One region of the Bradyrhizobium algeriense genome, then DNA from elsewhere that is predicted to be linked to it. Evidence: predicted binding sites of a transcription regulator. Region 1 holds the regulator's gene; each other region holds the start of a gene.
The links. Region 1 encodes LexA, which represses DNA repair genes until DNA is damaged. Its sites were predicted from a motif close to TGTTCNNNNTGTGTTCNG; they were not measured.

Region 1 (7,416 bases):
TTGTCGTCAACGACAGTTTCAAGCATCACGAGATCGGCCGGATCGACGACGCGGCGTTCTTTGCGAGCCTGCGCCAGTCGCTCGGCATCGGCCTCACCGACGCGCAGTTCCTGGAAGGCTGGAACGCGATCTTCACCGGCGAGATGCCGGGAATTGCGCCGCTGCTGGCCGGCGCAGCACAACGCCTGCCGCTTTATGCTTTTTCCAACACCAATCCGGCCCATGTCGCGCATTTCTCGCAGGCCTATGGCGACGTGCTCAGCCATTTCCGCGAGATATTCCTGTCATCGAGCATCGGTTTGCGCAAACCCGACGCGGAAGCCTATGATCATGTGGTAAAAGCGATCGGTGTGCCGGCGTCGCGGATCCTGTTCTTCGACGACTCGGCCGCCAATATCGAAGGTGCGCGGGCGCGCGGCCTTTGTGCCATCCACGTGACATCGACGGATGACGTGGCAAGGGCGCTGACCGCACTTGAGATCTAGAGCGGCATGACGTTTCTTTGAACCGTCATCCCGCTCTATCCCTTTGATTTGAGCGTGATCTATTCGGAAAACCGGTGTCCACTTTTCCGGATCATGCTGCTGGAGGTCTGCCCGTGGCCTTGATGCCTGTCGCCGATGCGCTTGCCGCAATCCTTGCCGGCGCCGAACCGTTGCCCGAAGAGATGGTCGCGCTCGACGATGCCTGGCATCGCGTGCTGGCGCGCGACGTCGCGGCACGGCGCACGCAGCCGCCGCAGGCGATGTCGGCGATGGACGGCTATGCGGTGCGCGCGGCCGATGCCGCCGATCTTTCGGTGCGGCTGAAGGTGATCGGCGAGGTCGCCGCCGGCCGCCCGTTCGAGCGGAAGGTAGGCCAAGGCGAAGCGATGAGGATCTTCACCGGCGGCGTGATCCCTGACGGCGCTGATGCCGTCATCATCCAGGAAGACACGGCCATCGACGGCGATCACATCGCCATCACCGAAGCCGCCGTTCGAGGGCGGCATATCCGCCCCGCCGGCGTCGATTTCCGTGAGGGCGATGTGCTGCTCACGCGCGGGCGCCGCCTCACCGACCGCGATTTGTCACTCGCCGCCGGCATGAACTATCCGGAGCTTGCGGTGCACCGCCGCCCGAAAGTCGCAGTGCTCGCCACCGGCGACGAGCTGGTGATGCCGGGCGCTACCCCCGGCCCAGGCCAGATCGTCTATTCCAACGGCTACGGGATCCGAGCACTGGCGCGGGCGGCGGGCGCCGAGGTCGTCGATCTCGGGATCGCCGCCGATACGGTCGATGCCACCGCGCAAGGCATCCGCCGTGCGCGCGAGGCAAACGCGGATATCCTGATCACCATGGGCGGCGCCTCGGTCGGCGACCACGACCTCGTCAAGCGGTCGCTGGAGGCCGAGGGGACGGCCATGATGTTCTGGCGCATCGCGATGCGGCCGGGCAAGCCGATGATGCACGGCAGGCTGGGCACGATGCGGGTGATCGGCCTGCCCGGCAATCCCGTCTCCTCCTATGTCTGCGGCTTCCTGTTTCTGGTGCCGTTGATTCGTGCATTATCGGGCCGCGACGCCGTCCATCATCGGCGCGAAAGCGCCCTGCTGGGCCACGATCTCGCTGCCAACGACCAGCGTGAAGACTATCTTCGGGCCCGCCTCGAAGCGCGCGAAGACGGCACGCTGATCGCGGTGCCGGTCAGTCACCAGGACTCATCGCTATTGGGGAATCTCGCTGCGGCACGGGCACTTGTGATACGTCCGCCGTTCGCGCCGGCTGCCGCGAAGGGTTCGCGTTGCGAGCTGCTCCGGCTGCCGGAATGACGCCTGAACGGCGCCTTTGAGGGTGTCTTCAGCCGAAGCCGCAATGCGTTCACCTGAAATTAAGTGGTTGCGGAACACATATCGAACATATAGTGTCCGTTCATGATTTGTTTCGACTGCTAGTGTCTATGGTTGGGAGTTTTGGGGACTCCCGCGATGGACCCTGGAGATTCGGGACCGAAAGACTGTACCAACCGGGGGAATGCTCGCGATGCTTACGCGCAAACAGTATGAACTTCTGCGTTTCATCAATGAACGGCTGAAGGAAGCCGGCGTACCGCCCTCCTTCGACGAGATGAAGGATGCGCTCGATCTGCGCTCGAAATCCGGAATTCACCGCCTCATTACGGCGCTGGAGGAGCGCGGCTTCATCCGCCGCCTGCCCAACCGCGCCCGCGCCATCGAAGTCATCAAGCTGCCGGAGCTGGCTGCCGCCGGCAACGGCCGCCGCGGCTTCACGCCGAGCGTCATCGAAGGCACGCTCGGCAAACGCCCCGTAAGCGCGCCGGCCAGCGAGGACGACGGCAACCGCCCGGTCGCCGTGCCCGTGATGGGCCGGATCGCCGCCGGTACGCCGATCGAGGCGCTGCAGACCCGCAGCCACACCATCAGCGTGCCGCCCGACATGCTCGGCTCCGGCGAGCATTACGCGCTCGAAGTGCGCGGCGATTCCATGGTGGACGCCGGCATTCTCGACGGCGACATGGCACTGATCCAGCGCAACGAAACCGCCGACACCGGCGACATCGTGGTGGCGCTGATCGACGAGGAGGAAGCCACGCTAAAACGCTTCCGCCGCCGTGGCGCCTCGATCGCGCTGGAGCCCGCCAACGCTGCCTATGAAGTGCGCATCCTGCCGCCGAACCGGGTCCGGATTCAGGGCAAGCTGATCGGTCTGTACCGGAAGTATTGAATGGTCGGGTTACCGACAGGACTGCGACGGCCCCGGCCTTCGGCCGAGGTTTTTTGTGGGGCGTGGGGAACTAACCTGCGTTATCGCGTTTGTGATTTAAGCGCAGTGCGTCCGTCGCAGAAATGCCCAGAAACAAGAAAAGGCTCTGCGCCAAGTCTACTCTGATAGAGGCCTGTGCCTCCTTCAAGACACGGGTCAGCTATCTCAAATGAGGGAGCCATCCGATGTGTGACTATAGCCTGCATGCTGTGGCAACGCGACCGGCCCAGGTCGGCGAGACGCTGATCACCACCACATTCCGCGGTACATCGACCCGCGGCTTTGCGTCGGAACGCGAGCCCGCAGTGGCGGTCTGCATGCTTCCCGGCACCGAACTGGCGTTCACCGAGGACGTCAGATACGACAACCGATGGATCTGGACGCGAACCACCGACTGGCGGGTCGGCAAGTTCAACCAGATTGAACCCGAAGTGTCCGATCGCCATCATGACGCGATCGAATTTCCTGACGGAAGCCATGTGCTGGTGACGCAGCTTTGCGAAGGCCAGCGCGCGACCGTGCTGCAATTGCCGGTGACCGAGGGCGAACGGTCGGCGAAGGCAAAGGAAGCGGTGACGGAGGCGCCTCGGGCCGGATCCATCGTGACCGGATAAACGACGCACATGCGATCCGCCGGTTTCAGGCCGGCGGATCGTGGTGATATGGTTTTGTGAGAAACTGGGCGCCGAGGGGCAGTCGGTGGTCAACAAGGTTACATGGCAAAAAGCCGGTCGCGTCACGGAGCCCGGACGGTACATGTTCCGGTACGGCTGGCTGACTATCACGGCCGAAGATCTCGCGATCTGGCGGCAATTCCCCGAGGCGTCGTTCACGCTGGTCAACCTGCCGTCGACCCCCGACGCGCCGGAGGAATTCCACCTCGGCGCATTCGAAATACCGGCCACTCCCTCAAGTCCCCCGCTCGACGAGCACTGAAATTCATCTAGAGCCCTGGGGTTAGATTTTTTGATTTGACGCGTTTTCTTGACGCGAACCGGTCTCCTCCCCGGATCAAGTCCGGGGCAGGCTTTCGCTGGAGCTCTACTCCTCCGCCTGAAGGTCGGCCTCGGCCGGCGTGGCGTCGACCGCGCGCGGCACGACGCGTGGCGCAAGCACGGTGGCGTCTGCCTCGCTCTCGTCGGCGATGGCCGGCGACCACGGGCGATCGATCCCCCTGGGTTTTGCCGCCTCGACGACAAATCCCTCACGGCCTCGCCGCAACGCCATCGCGCCCTGCCGCCGCAGCCGGTCGGCATCGATGACCGAAGCCGCGCATGAAGCGGGCACCTGCCGCAGCGTCACAATGAGCGCCGCGCGCTCGCAATCGTCCGCCAGCGCCTCGGGCTTGTGCGCCTGCGCGACCAGGCCGCCGGCGGCGGATTGCATCACGCAGCCAAGGTCGTCGCATGAAACACCTGCGGTGAGCGATGCATCGGCCGCTGTGCGTGCGTCCGCATCCGCCGCCAGCCACTCCTTCAGCAGGAAGGCATCCCGGGAGCCCTTCACCGCATGCATCAGATGCAGCCTTCCATCCTGGCCGCGGACGCCGACATTGCGGCCGTCGGCGGAGACCAGAATATCCGGCTGCGGCACCCTCGCCGCCCACAGCGCCGCCGATAGCACCAGCGCCGCGCCCGACCAGCGCAGCGGCGTGCGCAGCAGGCCGAGCAGAATGATGCCGAGGCTCGCCGCAATCAGCGGGCCGATGCCGAACGCCGGCACCCGGCCGACCGCGCCGGGCAACGCCGCGACCCATTGGGTCACCGCGATCATCCAGTCGATGCCGACGCCCATGATCGCCCAGAACAGCCGGTCGAAGCCGAACGGCATCGCGACGAGGCCGAGCAGGCCCGCCGGCATCACGACCGCGGAGACGACCGGCATCGCCGCGAGATTGGCCAGCACGCCATAAGGCGTGACGCGGTGGAAGTGAAAGGCCGCATAGGGCATGGTCGCGAGCCCCGCCACCAATGAGGCCAGCAACAACATCGTGAGTTCGCGACCGCCCCACAGCGCCGCCCGCGCGGTTGCGGTGTTGTCCGGCGCCGCGAACAGGCGCGGCATGCCGATCTGCACCAACGCCACCAGGCCCAGCGTGGCGGCAAAAGACATTTGAAAACTCGGATGCACCAGTGCTTCCGGTGCCACCGTCAGCACGATCAGGGCCGCGACCGCGAGCGTGCGAAACGTGATCGCCCGGCGATCGACCATGACCGCGATCAGCACCACGGCCGTCATGAAGAAGGAGCGCTGCGTCGCCACTTCCGCCCCCGACAGCAGCAGATAGAACGCGGCGGCCGCAAGCGCCGCCACTGCCGACCATTTCTTGATGGCGTAACCGACCGTGAGCGTTGGAAACAGCGCCAGCAGCGCCCGCACCGCGAAGAACACGACGCCGGCGACGACGGCCATGTGATAGCCGGAGATCGAAAGCACGTGGCCGAGGCCTGAGATGAACATCGCGTCGTTCACCGGCGGCGAGATCGCGTCGCGCCGCCCGGTCAACAGCGCGGTGGCGATCGCGCGCTTGTCGCCCTCCAGCGTCGTCCTGATCCGCGCGTCGATCGTGTCGCGCAGGCCCTGCATCAACGCCGAGTAGCGCAGGCGCAGCCCACCGCCGGTGGCGGGCGCCTCCGCGGTCTTGATCGCGCCCATCACGAAGCCGGAGGCACCGATGCCGGCGAAGAACATGTCGCGGCTGAAATCGTAGCTGCCCGGCCGCACCGGCGTGAGCGGCGGCAACAGCCGCGCCTTCAACTCGACAAAGCTGCCGACCGCGGGCGCCGTGCCCTTCTTCACCGACAGCCGCACGCGTTCGAGCCTGGTCGTCCCGCGCGCGCTCTCCATGGTGACGACGCGCAGGACAAAACGGTCGGTGCGTTCGCGGATGTCGCGGGTTTCGACGAAGCCCGTCAGCGACACCGAAAACATCGGCCGCGCCAGCACGCCATGCGCGACCCGCGCCGTCTTCCACGTCGCGATCGCAAAGCCCGCCGCGACGGCTGCGACCATCACCGCGATCGGAAAGAATTTTTGCCGGCGCAGCAGAATCGCCACCGCACATAGCGCGATGGCCACGACGGCGGCGACTGAGAGCACCGGCTCATGGTCGGCGGCGAAGTAAAAGGCGATGCCGGTGCCGAACGCGACGGGCACCCAGGGCAGCAGGCGGCCGGCGCCAGCCTCGGCGCGAGCCCATACGCGCAGGGTTTCGATAAGCGGCGGCCAGAAAGCGGGACGCGACGGCAGGAGGCCGCCGATAGGCGCCGCCGCGCGCGGCGGCCAGGTCCCGGCATAGCCCCGCTTCCGGCCCGAAATGTCGCCCTGCTCCGCCACCCCGGTCTACACCTTACGATCCCGTGGAGATCACAAGACTACCGGACGGTGTATTGCGGCCGCAGCGGAACGGATGCAGAAACCTGAGGAAATGGGCCGCGACACCCACGGGACCTCTCCCGACTGATTTTCCGCCAAAAGATAATTCGATCGCGTGGAAAACCACCGTTAGGTCAGCCCAACTGCATTTTCCGACTCGGCAAAGCGTGCTCGTTCTCTGAAATTCAGGCCGGTTGCGGAGCACGACGTGAGCCAGTTTTCTTGCATGCTTTTGCTCGTGATGGCTCTCACGCTCACGGCATGCTTCGGAATAGCAGCCTGGCGCGTCTCCGGTGATGCATCTGATGTCACCGGGAGCACTCCGCCGCCGTTGATTGACCTGCGTTAAAAGCTTCCATGCGCTTTGCGTGTTCAGGCAGAAACCTGAAGAAATGCGCTGCGGCTCGCACTATAGTCGCTGCATGAAGCTTGCCGCCTGCCTTTCATCCGCCCTCATGATTATCGCCTCGGCGACCACGGCTGCAGCGGCTGAACAATGCCGTTTCATCGAGGCGAGATCCGAGCGCGAGGCATGCTATAAGCGCCAGGATGCTGAACGGACCGCCCGGCAGAAAACCGACGAGGCCAAGCAGGCGCAGCAAAAGCCGTATGAGCCGGTGTCGCAGGAGGATGCCCTGCTCGCCAAATCCCTGCGCAGCATTTGCCGGGGCTGCTAGGCGCCGGCGCCACCATCCAATCCCGGCAGCCCACCGCCCTGGAAAGCGCTCTTGCAATTGCGCCGCAGCAGGATGCACACTGGGTGCGCTTGACTAGGTGTCAACGTCTACAGCTCTCGGCCCGACTGGAATTCACGGTTGCGCGCGGAACGAGCGGAGGATGACGCCATGCGAGAAATCGAAATCCACGACTATGCGCGGCAATTGCTGGAAGCACATGGCGCCAAGGCCATTGCCGAAGCTGCCCAGAACGCCATCGAACTCGAAGCAAAAGGCGAGCTCGAACTGGCCAGAACCTGGCGGCATATCGAAGACGCCATGAAGCTCATGCGCGGACCGCACCAAAGCTGAAGCTGCCGGCAACGCAGAACGTGAGCCAGTCACAAGCCGCTTCGCTGCGGCTGAATGGCAGCACGACCTCCAAGATGCGGCTCTCCATAACAGGAGTGAAGCCATGTTTCCGAAGTGTGCAACAGCCGAAGATCTCGTGAAGGCGATCAGGGAAGAGGAGGTGCAGATGATCGATCTGCGCTTCACCGACTTGCCTGGCGTGTGGCAGCATTTTTCCGTCCCGCCGGGTGCAGCTGATATCGATGCTCTCA
Region 2 (7,416 bases), 970 kb from region 1:
CACATCACGGCGAATTCCGCCGGCAGCGAATGGGTGTAGATCACGGTCGCGACCGCGTTGGCGGTGTCGTGGAAGCCGTTGACGAATTCGAAGCCGAGCGCGATCAGGAGCGCCACGAACAGCAGGATATAGGGCAGGTAGGCGGTAACTCGCATGCCGGTCGCGTCGATGTCGGCGTAGATGCTGTAGGCGACGTACAGCAGCCCGGCGGCGAGGATGCCGCAGAACAGGATCATGGTCAGCGGATTGAAACCCTTGTCGAGGTTCGGCCGCGAGGCCGGCTGGACGGGCGCCGCGTCGCCCATCGATGAATTGAGAGCAACATCGGTCATTCTGACACCCCGCCGAAATAAACTGACTGAGGGAGCATTTCTGACTGAGGGACTTGAAGGTTGGATGACAGGCAGCGATTGGCTCGGCCTGGGGGCAGACGATGCAAGGCGCGTCGGCGCGGGCGTATGCCTTGGCGCCGGATGCTTCTCCTTGGAATCGTTGGGCCATTGGCGAGGCGGTGCCGCGCGATGGCGCAGTTCCCGTCCTTAGCAATGCGGGTTGAAGCAATGCGGATTGAACCTATTCCGGTCGCGTGCGGCCGAGGGATTGCGCGCCGCTACCTCTCACCGTTTCCTCATGCCGTCGCCTCTCGTATGGTCGGCTTTGCGGCGCAAGAGTGGGTCGCGCGCTGCACGGCGCCGGGGCTGAAGTGGACCGCGCAGCGCGTCGACCGTATGGGAGCGTCATGGCGTGACCAGACGTCCCACATTCCCTTGAGAATGCGATTGTGTCTTCTATCAATTAATGGTTGCAGATGGAATTGTCAATTTTTCCCGTTATATTTCACCAATAATTGCGGCTGCCGGATTGGCGGAATTCAGGCCGCATGTGCTGATTTTCGCAGCACGTCGGCGGCTATTTTGAGGTCCTGGACGAAGCGCCGGTATTCCCGCGCCTTGGCCTCGGCGTCCGGCAATCGCAACAGATAGGACGGGTGCACCGTCACCAGCGCCCTGGTGCCGTCGTCGAGATCGATCGGGCGGCCGCGGTTCTTGTTGATCGGGGTAATTTTCCCGAACACACTTTGCGCTGCGGTAGCGCCCATTGCCACCACCAACTCGGGTTTGATCGCGGCGAGTTCCCGTTCGTACCATTGCCGGCACGCCTTGATCTCCGGCGTATTCGGCTTCTGGTGCAGTCGGATCTTTCCGCGCGGCACGAACTTGAAATGCTTGACCGCATTGGTGACGTAGACCGTGCGGCGGTCGATCCCGGCCTCTTCCAGCGCGCGGTCGAGCATTTGACCCGCGGGACCTACGAACGGTTTTCCGGCGAGGTCTTCCTTGTCGCCGGGCTGCTCGCCGACCAGCATGATCCGCGCCGTTTGCCGGCCTTCGCCGAATACGGTCTGCGTCGCATCCTTGTAGAGATGACAGGCGCGGCAATCGGCGGCTTCCTCGCGCAGCATCTCAATATCGTCAGCCTGTTTGCGGGCCATTTCGCTCGCCGTGTCGTTTGCTTTGGGCGGTTTCAGGGGGTTAATCAACGAGGCCTCCGGCAGGTTCCGCCAGTATTTCCGTGGCATCTCCTTATTTATCGCCTGCACTTTCAGCCGGGCCGGATTGAAAATGCTGGCGTAATAACTCCACCAGGTTTCCTCCAGCCGATCCGCGGTCGGAGCTTCGCTCTTGGCGACGCCCGATGTGATCGAGACGGCATGGCCGTCCCAATGCGCGCAGACGTCAGGCGTCAGGATCGACCAGGGCATGTCGGCGAAGCGCCGCGCGAAGAACGGCGCGGCCAGTTCGACGATATGATGCTCCGGCTCGAACCAGGCGACGAAGTGCGATTTGTGCTCGCGGCCGATTTCGCGGAAGCGGACAAAGGCGTGCATCTTGTGCTCGTCGCGGCGCACGGCCTTTGCCATCGCGGCGACCTCGGCCACGTCAGGATCGGTTGCGAGTTCAAGCAGGTCGTGATGAATTCGCAACCGACACAGCAGACGGTAGAGCAGGGCAAACCGCTCAGGGTTGCGGTGCAGGATCGCGACTTCAGCCAGTTCGACGAATTTGGCAGGTACGTTGAACGTGCCATGTGGCGGCTCGAGCGGCGCCGCCGCCGGCTCGAACAGTTCGGGCGCATCGCCCGTCACGCGCCAGCTCACATCGGAGGGTTTCACATCGCCCAGTGCCAGTGCGCGGGCGGCTTTCCGCCAGCCATCGAAATCGGTTTCGCTGTCGAGGGTGATGTGGTGCATTTGCTTACTCCACGTACTTCGCTGTCATCCCCGCGCAACGGCTTTGCCGTTGTCGCTGGAGGAGCCGCGTAAGCGGCGTCTCGAAGGATGGGCCGCATTCCTGTCATCCTTCGAGGCTCGCAAGTGCTCGGCAGCGCCTTTCTTCTCGGGATGCCGCGTGCGGGGTTGGCATCCGCCAGGATTTCCAGCTTACGTTGCACGGCCATCGTTGAATCCCTTTGATTCCATTCATGAATCGCCAAGGCGTCGATCCTGATTGACTCTGCCGGGCCGGTTAGCTTTATATTAGAACATATCATGAACAAATGAGCCAGCCGCGGGTTCACTAGGAAAAAGCGGTAAAGGCCAAATTTTCTTAAGGAGCGGCGCATGAGCACCGCACGCACAAGCACGCTTGCGAATTTGCGCGGGAGCATCGAGCGGATCGAGACGCATGGCGATGCGCATGACCTCAACAAGATCGCGCTTGGCCATGCGGCAGCAGATGCGACGCTGTGCGGCGGTCTTGCGGTCGCAGCGGTGCATGAAGTGTTCGCCGAGGGCCACCAGAGCGCGGCGGCCACGGGGTTCATCGCTGGCCTCGCGGGAAGGGTATCGCGGCGCCGGCCGCTGGTTTGGGTGCGGCAGGATTTTTCGGAAATCGAATCCGGCGCGCTGTCGATGAACGGGCTTTGCGAGTTGGGTCTCGATCCGCGGCTGCTCGTGACCGTGCGCGCGCCGGACACTGACGCCGCGTTGCGGACCGCCGCCGACGCGGTGGCCTGCGATGCGCTCGGCGCCGTCGTGCTGGAAGTCTGGGGGCAGGCGCGCCAGCTCGATCTCGTCGCCAGCCGCAAGCTCACGCTGGCCGCGGCAGCCTCCGGCGTCACCGCATTGCTGCTGCGGATGGCCGCGGAGCCGCGGCCGTCGACCGCGGAGACAAGATGGATCGTGCGCGCGGCGCATTCGCCGCCGTCAGCACCATGGAGCGCGTGGGGCGCGCCTGTCTTCGACGCGCAGCTGGTTCGTAACCGTCATGGCCCGGTCGGCCGCTGGATCATGGAATGGAAATGTGATGAATGCCTCTTCAGCGAACCGGCGACGTATCCTCAGCCTGTGGCTGCCACGCCTGCCCATCGACCGCATCAAGCGCAAGCTTTCGGGCAGCGGCGACGCGCTGGATAAAACCCCCAGCGTCGTCGTCGCCAAGCAGCACAACGCCATCCTGATCCATTCGCTCGACGAGGCCGCCGTGCACGCCGGCCTCTCGATCGGCCTGCCGCTCGCCAATGCCCGCGCGATCTGCCCGGAGCTGATGGTGTTCGACGCCGACGAGGTCGCCGATCGCAAGACGCTCGAAGACATCGCCGACTGGTGCGACCGCTTCACTCCGCTGGTGGCGCTCGATCTGCCGCATGGGCTCTATCTCGACATCACCGGCTGCGCCCATCTGTTCGGCGGCGAGCGTGCGCTGCTGCAGATCGTATGCGGCGCGCTGAGCCGTCGCGGCTTTGCCGTCAGCGCCGCGATCGCGAACACCGCGATCTGCGCCCGGACGCTGACGCGCCAGGCTTCCGGAAAGATCGTTGCTGATGGCGAGGAGGCCGAGGCTGTCAGCCCGCTGCCGGTATCCGCACTCGGCGCCGGTGACGCCATCACCGGCGGCCTGCGCCGCGCGGGCCTGAAGACCATCGGCGACGTCGCCTCGCGCGGACGTCACGAGATCACGGCGCGGTTTGGCGCAGGCTTCACCACGCTGCTGGAGCAGGCGCTGGGGCAGGGCGATGCGCCGATCAGTCCCCGAAAGCCGCTGCCGGATTACATCGTCGAAAAACGCTTTCCCGAACCGGTCGCCACCGACACCGTGATCGCGATGAACCTGTCCGCGCTCGCTGCCATGCTGGTCACGGCGATGGACAAGCAGGGCAAGGGTGCGCGGCGGTTGGAAGCAAGTTTTTTCCGCACCGACGGCGCGGTGCGCACGATCCCGGTCGATACCGGCCGTCCGGTGACGAAAGCGGAAGTGATCGACCGCCTGTTTCGCGAGCGGCTCGATGCGCTCAACGATCCCCTCGATCCCGGCTTCGGCTTCGATCTCATCAGGCTTTCCGCCAGCCGCACCGAAATCGTGGTGCAGCAGCAGCGCGACCTCGACGCCAACGTGCATGACAATGACGAACTGGCCGCGCTGATCGACCGCATCGCCGCGCGCATCGGTGGCAAGCGTGTCGTCGTGCACCTGCCGCAGGATACCCACATCCCAGAGCGCGCCGTATTGGCGGTAACAGCGCAGCATCATCTGGCGGCGGCTGCGCAGGCCGCCTGGCCCGAGCGCATCGAAAGCGAGCCGCCGCTGCAGCCACTGCGGCTGTTCGACAGGCCGGAGCCCATCAACGTGCCGTTCGCAACCGTGCCGGACGGCCCGCCGCATCAGTTCACCTGGCGCCGCGTCACGCACGCGGTGGTGCGGGTGGAGGGGCCCGAACGCATCGCCATGGAATGGTGGAAGCAAAACGGCGACGGGCCGACGCGGGATTATTTCCGTATCGAGGATGAAGCGGGGCTTCGTTTCTGGATCTTTCGAGACGGGCTCTATGAAAGCGAACTGGCCGACGAAGAGAGCGAACCCGCATCAGTCCGATGGTTCGTGCACGGGCTGTTCGCATGAAACGCCCCGCTGACATTTCCGGCTATGCCGAGATTGGCATCACCACCAATTTCTCGTTCCTGCGCGGCGGCTCCGATCCGCGCGCCTATGTGCATCAGGCAAGCGAGCTCGGCATCCCCGCCATCGGCATCGCCGACCACAACACGCTGGCCGGCGTGGTCCGCGCCTACAAGGAGCTCGAAAACCCCGAGGTCACGCATAAGCCAAAGCTCCTGATCGGCGCGCGCCTCGTCTTTATCGATGGCACGCCCGATATTCTGGTCTATCCGCGCGACCGCGCTGCCTATGGCCGGCTCTGCCAGTTGCTGACCCGCGGCAAGCGCGGCGACGACATCACGCGGATCGAGAAGGGCGAGTGTCATCTGCGGTTCGATGACCTGCTTGAATTCGCCGAGGGGCAGCTTCTGGTGCTGGCGCTGCCGCATCGCTTCGACGGGGGAAGCGCGCAAGAAATTCTGCAGCGACTGAAGCAGAGTCGGGCGGCCGGCGTGTGGCTTGCCGCAAGCCTGCTCTACCGCGGCGACGACAAGCGCCGGCTGGCGCGGCTGCATCGTCTGGCGCTTGCGGCAAAAGTGCCGCTGCTGGCGACCAACGAGGTGCTTTACCACCATCCCGCCCGCCGTCGCTTACAGGACGTGCTCACCTGTATCAGAGAGAAGACCACCATCGACGCCATCGGCAGGCGGCTGGAAGCCAATGCCGAGCGATACCTGAAGCCGGCCCGCGAAATGGTGCGGCTGTTTCGCGACCTGCCCGAGGCGATCGCGGAAACCATGCGCTTTGCGGGGCGCATTTCATTTTCGCTCGACCAGCTCAAGTACCAGTATCCGGACGAGCCGGTGCCGCCGGGCAAGACCGCGCAGCAGCATCTGGAAGACCTGACCTGGGCTGGTGTCGACAAATATTTCGGCGGTGAAATCTCTGACACGCTGCGCGCCACCTTGCGGAAAGAACTCGCGCTGATCGCCGAGCTCAAATACGCGCATTATTTTCTCACCGTGCACGACATCGTCCATTATGCGCGCAGCCAGAACATCCTGTGCCAGGGAAGGGGATCGGCGGCAAACTCCGCCGTCTGCTACGTGCTCGGCATTACCTCGGTCGACCCGACCAAGGTCGATCTGTTGTTCGAGCGCTTCATCTCCAAGGAGCGGCTGGAGCCGCCCGACATCGACGTCGATTTCGAGCATTCGCGGCGCGAGGAGGTGATGCAATATGTCTACCGCCGCTACGGCCGCCACCGCGCCGCGATCATCGCCACCGTCATCCATTATCGTCCACGCAGCGCGATCCGCGACGTCGGCAAGGCGCTGGGGTTGACGGAGGATGTCACCGCGGCGCTCGCCGATACCGTATGGGGAAGCTGGGGCAAGGGCCTCAACGAGATGCAGGTCCGCCAGGCCGGGCTCGACCCACAGAATGCGATGGTCGAACTCGCGGTCGAACTTGCCACCGAACTGATCGAATTCCCTCGCCATCTGTCGCAGCATGTCGGCGGCTATGTGCTGACGCAGGACCGGCTTGACACCTATGTGCCGATCGGCAACGCCGCGATGGATGACCGCACCTTCATCGAATGGGACAAGGACGACGTCGACGCGCTTCATATGATGAAGGTCGACGTGCTGGCGCTGGGCATGCTGACCTGCATCCGCAAATGTTTTGATCTGATCGACGAGCACAAAGGCGAGCGTTGGGAGTTGGCGACCGTCAAGCAGGACGACTCTAAAGTCTACGACATGCTGTGCCGGGGTGAATCGCTCGGCGTATTCCAGGTCGAAAGCCGCGCACAGATGAACATGCTGCCGCGGCTGAGGCCGCGCACCTTCTACGACCTCGTCATTGAAGTCGCGATCGTGCGCCCGGGGCCGATCCAGGGCGACATGGTGCATCCCTATCTGCGGCGGCGGAACGGCCAGGAAAAGGTGAGCTATCCGTCACCGTCGCCCGACCACGGCCCGGCGGATGAACTGTATCGCGTGCTGCACAAGACGCTCGGCGTGCCCCTGTTCCAGGAACAGGCGATGCGGATCGCGATCGAGGCCGCCAGGTTCACCTCCGAAGAGGCCAATGGCCTGCGCCGTTCGATGGCGACCTTTCGCAACCTCGGCACCATCGGCACGTACGAGACCAAGCTGATCGGCAACATGATCGCGCGCGGCTACGATCCCGAATTCGCCAAAGGCTGTTTCGACCAGATCAAGGGCTTTGGTAGTTACGGCTTTCCGGAAAGCCACGCCGCAAGCTTCGCCCAGCTCGTCTATGTCTCGTCATGGCTGAAGCATTATCATCCGGACGCCTTCTGCTGCGGCCTGCTCAATTCGCAGCCGATGGGTTTCTACGCGCCCGCGCAGATCGTCGGCGACGCCCGCAAGAACGGCGTCGAGGTGCGTGAGGTCGATGTGTCCTATAGTTTTGCGCAGAACACGCTGGAGGAGGGGGAAGGGAAATACTGCGCGGTTAGACTCGGCTTCCGCCAGATCGACGGGTTTAGCTGGATTGATGAGGATGAGGAGCG
Region 3 (7,416 bases), 3.2 Mb from region 1:
TCGCATCGCCGAGGCGATCCGACCTCTCCCCGCAAGCGGGGCGAGGTTAAGCGAGGCCGACTCCAGCCGCGCCTAATACTCCACCCGCACCAGATACAATCCCTCCGGCGGGGCGACGGGGCCGCAGGCGGCGCGGTTGCGGGCAGCGAGCGCAGCGGCGAGGTCGTCTGCGCTCCAGCGGCCTTCGCCGACCCACACCAGCGAGCCCACCATCGAGCGCACCTGGCTGTGCAGGAACGAGCGTGCGGAAGTGAGGATCGAAACCGCGTCGCCGTCCCTGACGACATCGAGCTGATCGAGCGTCTTTTCCGGCGATTTTGCCTGGCATTCAGTATCGCGAAAGGTCGTGAAATCGTGCTTGCCGAGCAGGCGTTGCGCGGCGATGTGCATCGTGTCCGTATCGAGATGCCGCGGTATCCGCCAGCTTCGCTTGATATCGAGCGCGAGGTTGGCTCTGGCGTTGGTGATGCGGTAGCGGTAGTGGCGCTTTTTGGCGGAGAAACGCGCCTCGAAATCATCAGCGACGATCTCCGCCGAGAGCACGCCGATCGGATGCGGGCGCAAATGCGCGTTCAATCCGTCGCGCAGCCGGCCGGGCGGAAACGGCTTTTTTATATCGCAATGCGCCACCTGCCCCAGCGCATGCACGCCGGCATCGGTGCGACCCGAGCCATGGACGCGAACCTGCTCGCCGCAGATCGCCATCACCGCGGCTTCCAGCGCGCCCTGCACGGTCGGTGCGTTGTCCTGGATCTGCCAGCCGGAGAACGGCGTGCCGTCATATTCGATGATGAGCTTGTAGCGGGGCATCAGGCGATCCGCGCCGGCGGTTTGAGCGGTGTGCCGCGCAAGAAATCCGCCGCTTGCATCGGGGTTTTGCCGGCGCGTTGCAGTTCGAGAATGCGGATCGCGCCGTCGCCGCAGGCGATGGTCAGGCGATCGTCGAGCACTTCGCCTGATGTGCCAGAGCCTTTTGCGGGTTCACAGCGCAAAATCTTGATCCGCGCCGGTTCGCCATCGGTTGCGATCTCGCACCAGGCACCGGGGAACGGCGACAGGCCGTGAATATGCCGCAGCACTTCACGCGCCGGCCTGCTCCAGTCGATCCGCGCTTCGGCTTTCTCGATCTTGGCAGCGTAGGTCACGCCGTCCTCGCTCTGCTTCCGGAGCTGCAATCCGCCGCGCACGAGCCCGCCCATCGCACGCACCATCAAATCAGCGCCGAGCGGCGCCAGCGCATCGTGCAGATCGGCAGCGGTCATGGTGTCCGTGATCGCCAGCCGCTCGGCCATCGCGACGTCGCCGGTGTCGAGGCCGATATCCATCTTCATCACCATCACGCCGCTCTCGGCATCGCCGGCCATGATCGCGCGATTGATCGGCGCGGCTCCACGCCAGCGCGGCAGCAGTGAGGCGTGCAGATTGAAGCAGCCGAGCTTCGGTGCATCGAGAATGGCTTGCGGCAGGATCATGCCGTAAGCCACAACTACGGCCGCATCGGCATTGTGCGCGCGAAACTCACCGAGCGCTTCCGGCGTCTTCAGCGTCGTTGGCGTCAGCACGGGAATGCCAAGCCGCCGCGCCTCCTGCTCCACGGGCGTCGGTTGCATCTTCATGCCGCGCCCCGCCGGCTTCGGCGCGCGGGTGTAGACAGCCACGACCTCATGGCCGTGGGCCACGAGTTCGAGCAGCGTCGGCACCGCGAAATCGGGCGTGCCCATGAAGATCAAACGGAGGGACATATTGGTTTAGTGTCCTGCGGACGTTCAATTTACTCCGTCATGGCCGGGCATAGTAGTCTGCCTTGCGCAGACTACGTACACTTGTCTGCGCTCCCGGCCATCCACGTCTTTGGTGCAACAAGAAGGAAGACGTGGATGCCCGGGACAAGCCCGGGCATGACGGCTGATGGATTGTCGCAAAAGAGAGCCTACTCCGCCGCGCGCTTGGCGGCCTTGGTAAACTTCTTCAACACGCGGTCGCGCTTCAGCTTCGACAAATAGTCCACGAACAGCACGCCGTTGAGGTGGTCGATCTCGTGCTGGATGCAGGTGGCGAACAGCCCGTCGGCGTCCTCCTCGTGCACCTTGCCGTCGAGATCGGTGAAACGGATGCGGACCTGCGCCGGGCGCTCGACTTCCTCGTAATATTCGGGGATCGAGAGGCAGCCCTCCTCGTAGACCGACAATTCCTCCGACGAGGAAATGATTTCCGGATTGATGAACACCCGCGGCCTCGGCTTGGTCTCGCCGTTCTCGTCCTTCTTGGCGAGGTCCATGGTGATCAGCCGCAAGGGTTGCGCGACCTGGATCGCCGCGAGCCCGATGCCGGGCGCGTCGTACATGGTCTCGAACATGTCGTCGGCGAGCTTGCGGATCTCCGCCGTCACCTTCTCGACGGGTTTGGAGACCAGCCGCAACTGCTTGTCCGGCAGGATGATGATTTCTCTTAAGGCCATAGCGCGCGATTTAAGCTGCTGATTTGTCGCGGTCAATGCGCCGGGGCGCCCGTTAAGGCGGCCTTAACCATGATTTTTAAGGCGGCGTTAACCACGAAAATTAAGCCTTCATTTACCATAAATGTTCCCTCTTCGTTCGCGAAAGCCGGCGAATCGGGCTACATAGCCGCATGAACGAAATTCTTTTCATCGTCGGCGACCTGCCGATTCACGGTGGCGAGGCGCTGGCAGGTTTTGGCGCGCTCGCTTTGGTGCTGCTGCTGGCGATTGCCGTCGTCATTGCCCGTTCCGGCCGCCGTGGCGCGGAACTGGCGATGGCGCAGGCGATTCGCGCCGACGAGTTGGAAGAGCGCTTAAGCCAGATGCTGCGGGCGCAGAGCGAGTCCACCGGCCGGGTCGACGCCATGGCCCAGTCGCTGGCCGGCCGCCAGGCCGAGATGGCGCGCGCGGTCAACGAGCGGCTGGATTCGGTGACCCACCGCGTCGGCCAGTCGATGGAAGCGACCACGCGCCACACCATGGACAGCTTGCGCGTGCTGCACGAGCGGCTCGGCATCATCGACAACGCGCACAAGAACCTCACCGACCTGACCTCGCAGGTGACCACGCTGCGCGATGTGCTCGCCAACAAGCAGTCGCGCGGCGCCTTCGGCCAGGCGCGGATGGAAGCGATCGTGCAGGACGGCATGCCGCAGGGCTCCTACGAGTTCCAGCACACGCTCTCGACGGGGAAGCGGCCGGACTGCGTGGTGTTCCTGCCCGACCAACGGCCGCTCTGCATCGACGCGAAATTTCCGCTGGAAGCGATGACCGCGTTGCACGACGCGCGCAGCGACGAGGAACGCAAATTCGCTACCCAGCGCCTGCGCAACGACGTGATGAAGCACGTCAACGACATCGCCGAGAAATATTTGATCGCCGGCGAGACCCAGGACACCGCGCTGATGTTCGTGCCGTCGGAATCGGTCTATGCGGAAATTCACGACGGTTTCGACGACGTGATCCAGAAGGCCTACCGCGCCCGCGTCGTGCTGGTGTCGCCCTCGCTTCTGATGCTGGCGATCCAGGTGATGCAGCAGATCCTGAAAGACGCGCGGATGCGCGACGCCGCCGACCAGATCCGCACCGAAGTGCTCAATCTCGGCGACGATCTGGGGCGCCTGCGCGAGCGCGTGCTGAAGCTGCAGAAGCATTTTGGCGACGTCAACGAGGATGTGCGACAGATTTTGATCTCCGCCGACAAGATCGAAAAGCGCGCCGGGCGGATCGAGGAACTCGATTTCAGCAAGGCTGATGCGCCGGTCGAGGCGGCGCGCGTGGTGAAGGGCGGAACAGCCGAACTGTTCCCCGTGCCGCGCAAGCTGCAGGCGGGGGAGTGACTGGCTTGCCCGGCCGAAGCCACACATCAGGCTGTCATCGCCCGGCTTGACCGGGCGACCCAGTATCCCAGAGGCGGTAAATGGGGGCACGCAGCTATTACGTCTACATACTGGCCAGCCGTATTGGCGGCACGCTCTACATCGGCGTGACGAACGATCTTGTACGACGCATTGGCGAGCATAAGTTGAAAATCGCCGAGAGTTTCACCAAGAAGCACGAGGTGACCCGGCTGGTCTATTTCGAAATCTTCGATCAGATCGAATATGCGATCCAGCGAGAAAAACGCCTCAAGAAATGGCCACGAGCCTGGAAGATATCGCTGATTGAGAAACAAAATCCGGACTGGATTGATCTTTACCCTGAGATTGCTGGAGGCGGCGGATAGGCCTCTGGAATACTGGGTCGCCCGGTCAAGCCGGGCGATGACAGTCTTTTTGTAGCAGAATCTGCTAACACGTCTCCATGACAGCACCAGAATCCGTTTTCATCGAAAAAGCCGCCACACCCGCTCCCTCCTGGCGCGAGGCGTGGGCGGTCTATCTCCAACCGCGCGTACTGATCGTGCTGATGCTCGGCTTCTCCTCCGGGCTGCCGCTGGCGCTGTCGGGATCGACGCTGCTGGTGTGGATGCGGGAATCCGGCGTCGACCTCGGCACCATCGGGCTGTTTGCGCTGGTCGGCACGCCCTACACGCTGAAATTCATCTGGGCGCCGCTGGTCGATGCACTGCACGTGCCGATCTTCACGCGCGCCTTCGGCCGAAGGCGCGGCTGGCTGGTGTTCTCACAACTGCTCCTGATCGGTGCGATCCTGCTGCTGGCGCTGACCGACCCGGCGCGCTCGCCGCTGTTCGTCGCGCTCGGCGCGCTGCTGGTTGCAACGATGTCGTCGACGCAGGACATCGTGGTCGATGCGTTCCGCGTCGAAAGCCTGCCCGAGAGCGAACAGGCCGCCGGCATGGCGTCCTACGTCGCGGCCTACCGGATCGGTATGCTGGTCTCGACTGCCGGCGTGCTGTTCCTGGTGAGCGCATTCGAAGACACCGGCATCGGGCGCAACTCGGCATGGATGTGGGGCTATGTTGCCATGGCCGCGCTGGTGCTGATCGGCACCCTCACGGCGCTGGCCGCCACCGAACCCGAACAGTCGGTGCGCGCGGAGGCCAAGACCCGCGGCGAGGCAGCTTTCTCGCGCGTCATGCATGCGGCCATCGGGGCATTCTCCGAATTTCTCGCCCGCAAATATGCCTGGGTAGCGCTGGCCTTCGTGGTGTTGTTCAAATTCACCGACGCATTTTCGGGCACGATGACCGCGCCGTTCGTGATCGACCTCGGCTTCACCCGCAACGACTACGCCGCCATCGTCAAGGGCGTCGGCCTCATCGCGACCCTGATCGGCGGTTTTGCCGGCGGCTATCTGGCGCGGCGCTATTCGCTGGTTGCAAGCCTGTGGATCGGCGGCGTGCTGCAGGCGATCTCCAACCTGGTGTTCGCTTGGCTCGCCTATGTCGGCGTCAATCAATGGGCGCTGGCGGTCGCCATCTCGGCCGAAAACTTCACTGGTGCGATCGGCACCGTGATCTTCGTCGCGTATCTCTCGGCGCTGTGCCAAAACCCGCTACACACGGCTACCCAATATGCGCTGCTCACCGCACTGGCCGCAGTCGGGCGGACCTATTTATCCTCCGGCGCGGGCTTTGTGGCGGAGACCACGGGCTGGCCTCTGTTCTTCGTGATCTCCGTCGCGGTCGCGGTGCCGAGCCTGATCCTGCTGGCCTGGCTGCAGCGGCGCGGGCATTTCGAGGCAGTGGGGCCGGTGAAGGTTTAGCCTCCATCGTCATCCCCGCGAAGGCGGGGATCCAGTATTCCAGAGCAGTTGCGATAGAGCCGATGGGCCGCGGCGTACTGGGTCGCCCGGTCCCAGTGCGCAATTGCGCACAAGGCCGGGCGATGACACCTGTCGTGTGGCTACCTCAATGCTTGGTCACCACGCTCCACTTCGTCACCACCGCTTCGCTCATCTGCCCGGCGTCCTGCGCGCAGGCGACCTCGTCGACCTTCACGGAAATTTCCTTGCCGATGAAATTCTTCAGTTGCGCGGCCTGGGCGTCGCTGCTGGTGACGAGTTGGAACGTCTCAGGTCCGGTTTCGAGATTGCACAGCCCGTTCGGCGGCGGCAGCCGGCGCGGTTCGCTGGTGATCTGGTAGGTCGAGGCGCGCTTGCTCTTCTTGCCGCCCTTCATGGCGTTGAGTTCACCGGACAGGACATCGCCGGCATTGATCGGCTTGCCGGGCTTCGGCGCCGGCTCGGCCTGTTGCGCCCACGCGGAAGGCGCGGCCAAGGCCACCGCCATCATGAAAACAAAACAAGAGCGCTTGCCGAATCGCGGTTTCGTCATGTCGATCAGTTCCGTTGTGTTGGCTAGAACAGCGTTCGCTGCCGCATGGCAGCCGATAGCGTACCTTCGTCGAGATAATCAAGCTCGCCGCCGACAGGCACGCCATGCGCGAGCCGGGTCACCTTGACGTTGGCGTCCTGCAGGAGATCGGTGATGTAATGGGCGGTGGTCTGGCCATCAACCGTTGCGTTCAGCGCCAGAACGATCTCGCTGACTTGTGATTCGTGCGCGCGCGCCACCAGCGCGTCGATGGTCAGGTCCTGCGGACCGACGCCGTCAAGTGGCGACAATGTGGCGCCGAGCACGTGATAGCGGCCGCTGGTCGCATTCGCCCGTTCCAGCGCCCAGAGATCGGCGACGTCGGCGACCACGACGATGGTCGAGGGATCGCGCCTTGGGTCGGTGCAGACCGTGCAGGGATTTTGCGTGTCGATATTGCCGCAGGTCTTGCAGACCTGGATCTTGTCGATTGCGACCTGCAGCGCACCGGCGAGCGGCGTCATCAGCGCCTCGCGCTTCTTGATCAGATGCAGCGCCGCACGCCGCGCCGAGCGCGGCCCCAGCCCCGGCAGGCGCGCCAGGAGCTGGATCAGACGTTCGATTTCGGGGCCGGCAACGCTGGCTGCCATTTCAGGTGAGGCCAAGCCCGGGCGGCAGACCGAGCCCGCCGGTCAGCGCCTGCATTTTTTCCATCGCCGCGGTTTCCGCCTTGCGTCGCGCGTCGTTATGCGCGGTCACCAGCAGATCCTCGAGCACTTCGCGCTCCTCGGCCTTCATCAGCGACGGATCGATCCTGACGCCCTTCACTTCCATTTTCGCCGTCATGCGCACGGCGACCAGCCCGCCGCCGGAAATGCCCTCGACCTCGAGATTACCGAGCTCGTCCTGCATCGCCTGCATCTTGGATTGCAGTTGCTGCGCCTGCTTCATCATGCCGAGAAAATCAGCCATTCGTCCGTCCTCTCGAGAGCCCGATCAGTCGTCGTCGCCGTCGGAGCTCTCGTTCAACTCTTCACTGTTAATATTGGATTCCGGCGGCTCGGCGGCAAGTCGACGCACCTCGACCACTTTGGCGCCGGGAAATCGCGCCAGCACCTCCTGCACCCGCGGATCGGCCTCGGCGGCGCGGGCGTGCTCGTTCCGCGCCTGCTCATTCTGCGAGCGCAGCGTCGGCTGGCCG

Region 2: the regulator LexA is predicted to act here: its motif matches at 2,538-2,555, upstream of V1286_RS21290 (ImuA family protein).
Region 3: the regulator LexA is predicted to act here: its motif matches at 2,581-2,598, upstream of V1286_RS31575 (DNA recombination protein RmuC).

The regions. Positions count from the first base shown of each region.
Region 1 is NZ_JAZHRV010000001.1:3,394,888-3,402,303, forward strand. Features, by position in the region: gene V1286_RS16730 (HAD family hydrolase) at 1-485, shown strand, start outside; gene V1286_RS16735 (molybdopterin molybdotransferase MoeA) at 599-1,810, shown strand; gene lexA (transcriptional repressor LexA) at 2,022-2,723, shown strand; gene V1286_RS16745 (hypothetical protein) at 2,948-3,376, shown strand; gene V1286_RS16750 (hypothetical protein) at 3,462-3,698, shown strand; gene V1286_RS16755 (ComEC/Rec2 family competence protein) at 3,804-6,098, opposite strand; gene V1286_RS16760 (hypothetical protein) at 6,560-6,814, shown strand; gene V1286_RS16765 (hypothetical protein) at 6,983-7,165, shown strand; gene glnA (type I glutamate--ammonia ligase) at 7,269-7,416, shown strand, end outside.
Region 2 is NZ_JAZHRV010000001.1:4,363,951-4,371,366, reverse strand. Features, by position in the region: gene V1286_RS21300 (inorganic phosphate transporter) at 1-332, opposite strand, end outside; gene V1286_RS21295 (UdgX family uracil-DNA binding protein) at 872-2,251, opposite strand; gene V1286_RS21290 (ImuA family protein) at 2,621-3,415, shown strand; gene V1286_RS21285 (Y-family DNA polymerase) at 3,306-4,898, shown strand; gene V1286_RS21280 (error-prone DNA polymerase) at 4,895-7,416, shown strand, end outside.
Region 3 is NZ_JAZHRV010000001.1:6,547,355-6,554,770, forward strand. Features, by position in the region: gene truA (tRNA pseudouridine(38-40) synthase TruA) at 73-810, opposite strand; gene fmt (methionyl-tRNA formyltransferase) at 810-1,742, opposite strand; gene def (peptide deformylase) at 1,931-2,458, opposite strand; gene V1286_RS31575 (DNA recombination protein RmuC) at 2,629-3,837, shown strand; gene V1286_RS31580 (GIY-YIG nuclease family protein) at 3,918-4,223, shown strand; gene V1286_RS31585 (AmpG family muropeptide MFS transporter) at 4,301-5,665, shown strand; gene V1286_RS31590 (hypothetical protein) at 5,811-6,236, opposite strand; gene recR (recombination mediator RecR) at 6,260-6,865, opposite strand; gene V1286_RS31600 (YbaB/EbfC family nucleoid-associated protein) at 6,867-7,187, opposite strand; gene V1286_RS31605 (DNA polymerase III subunit gamma/tau) at 7,212-7,416, opposite strand, start outside.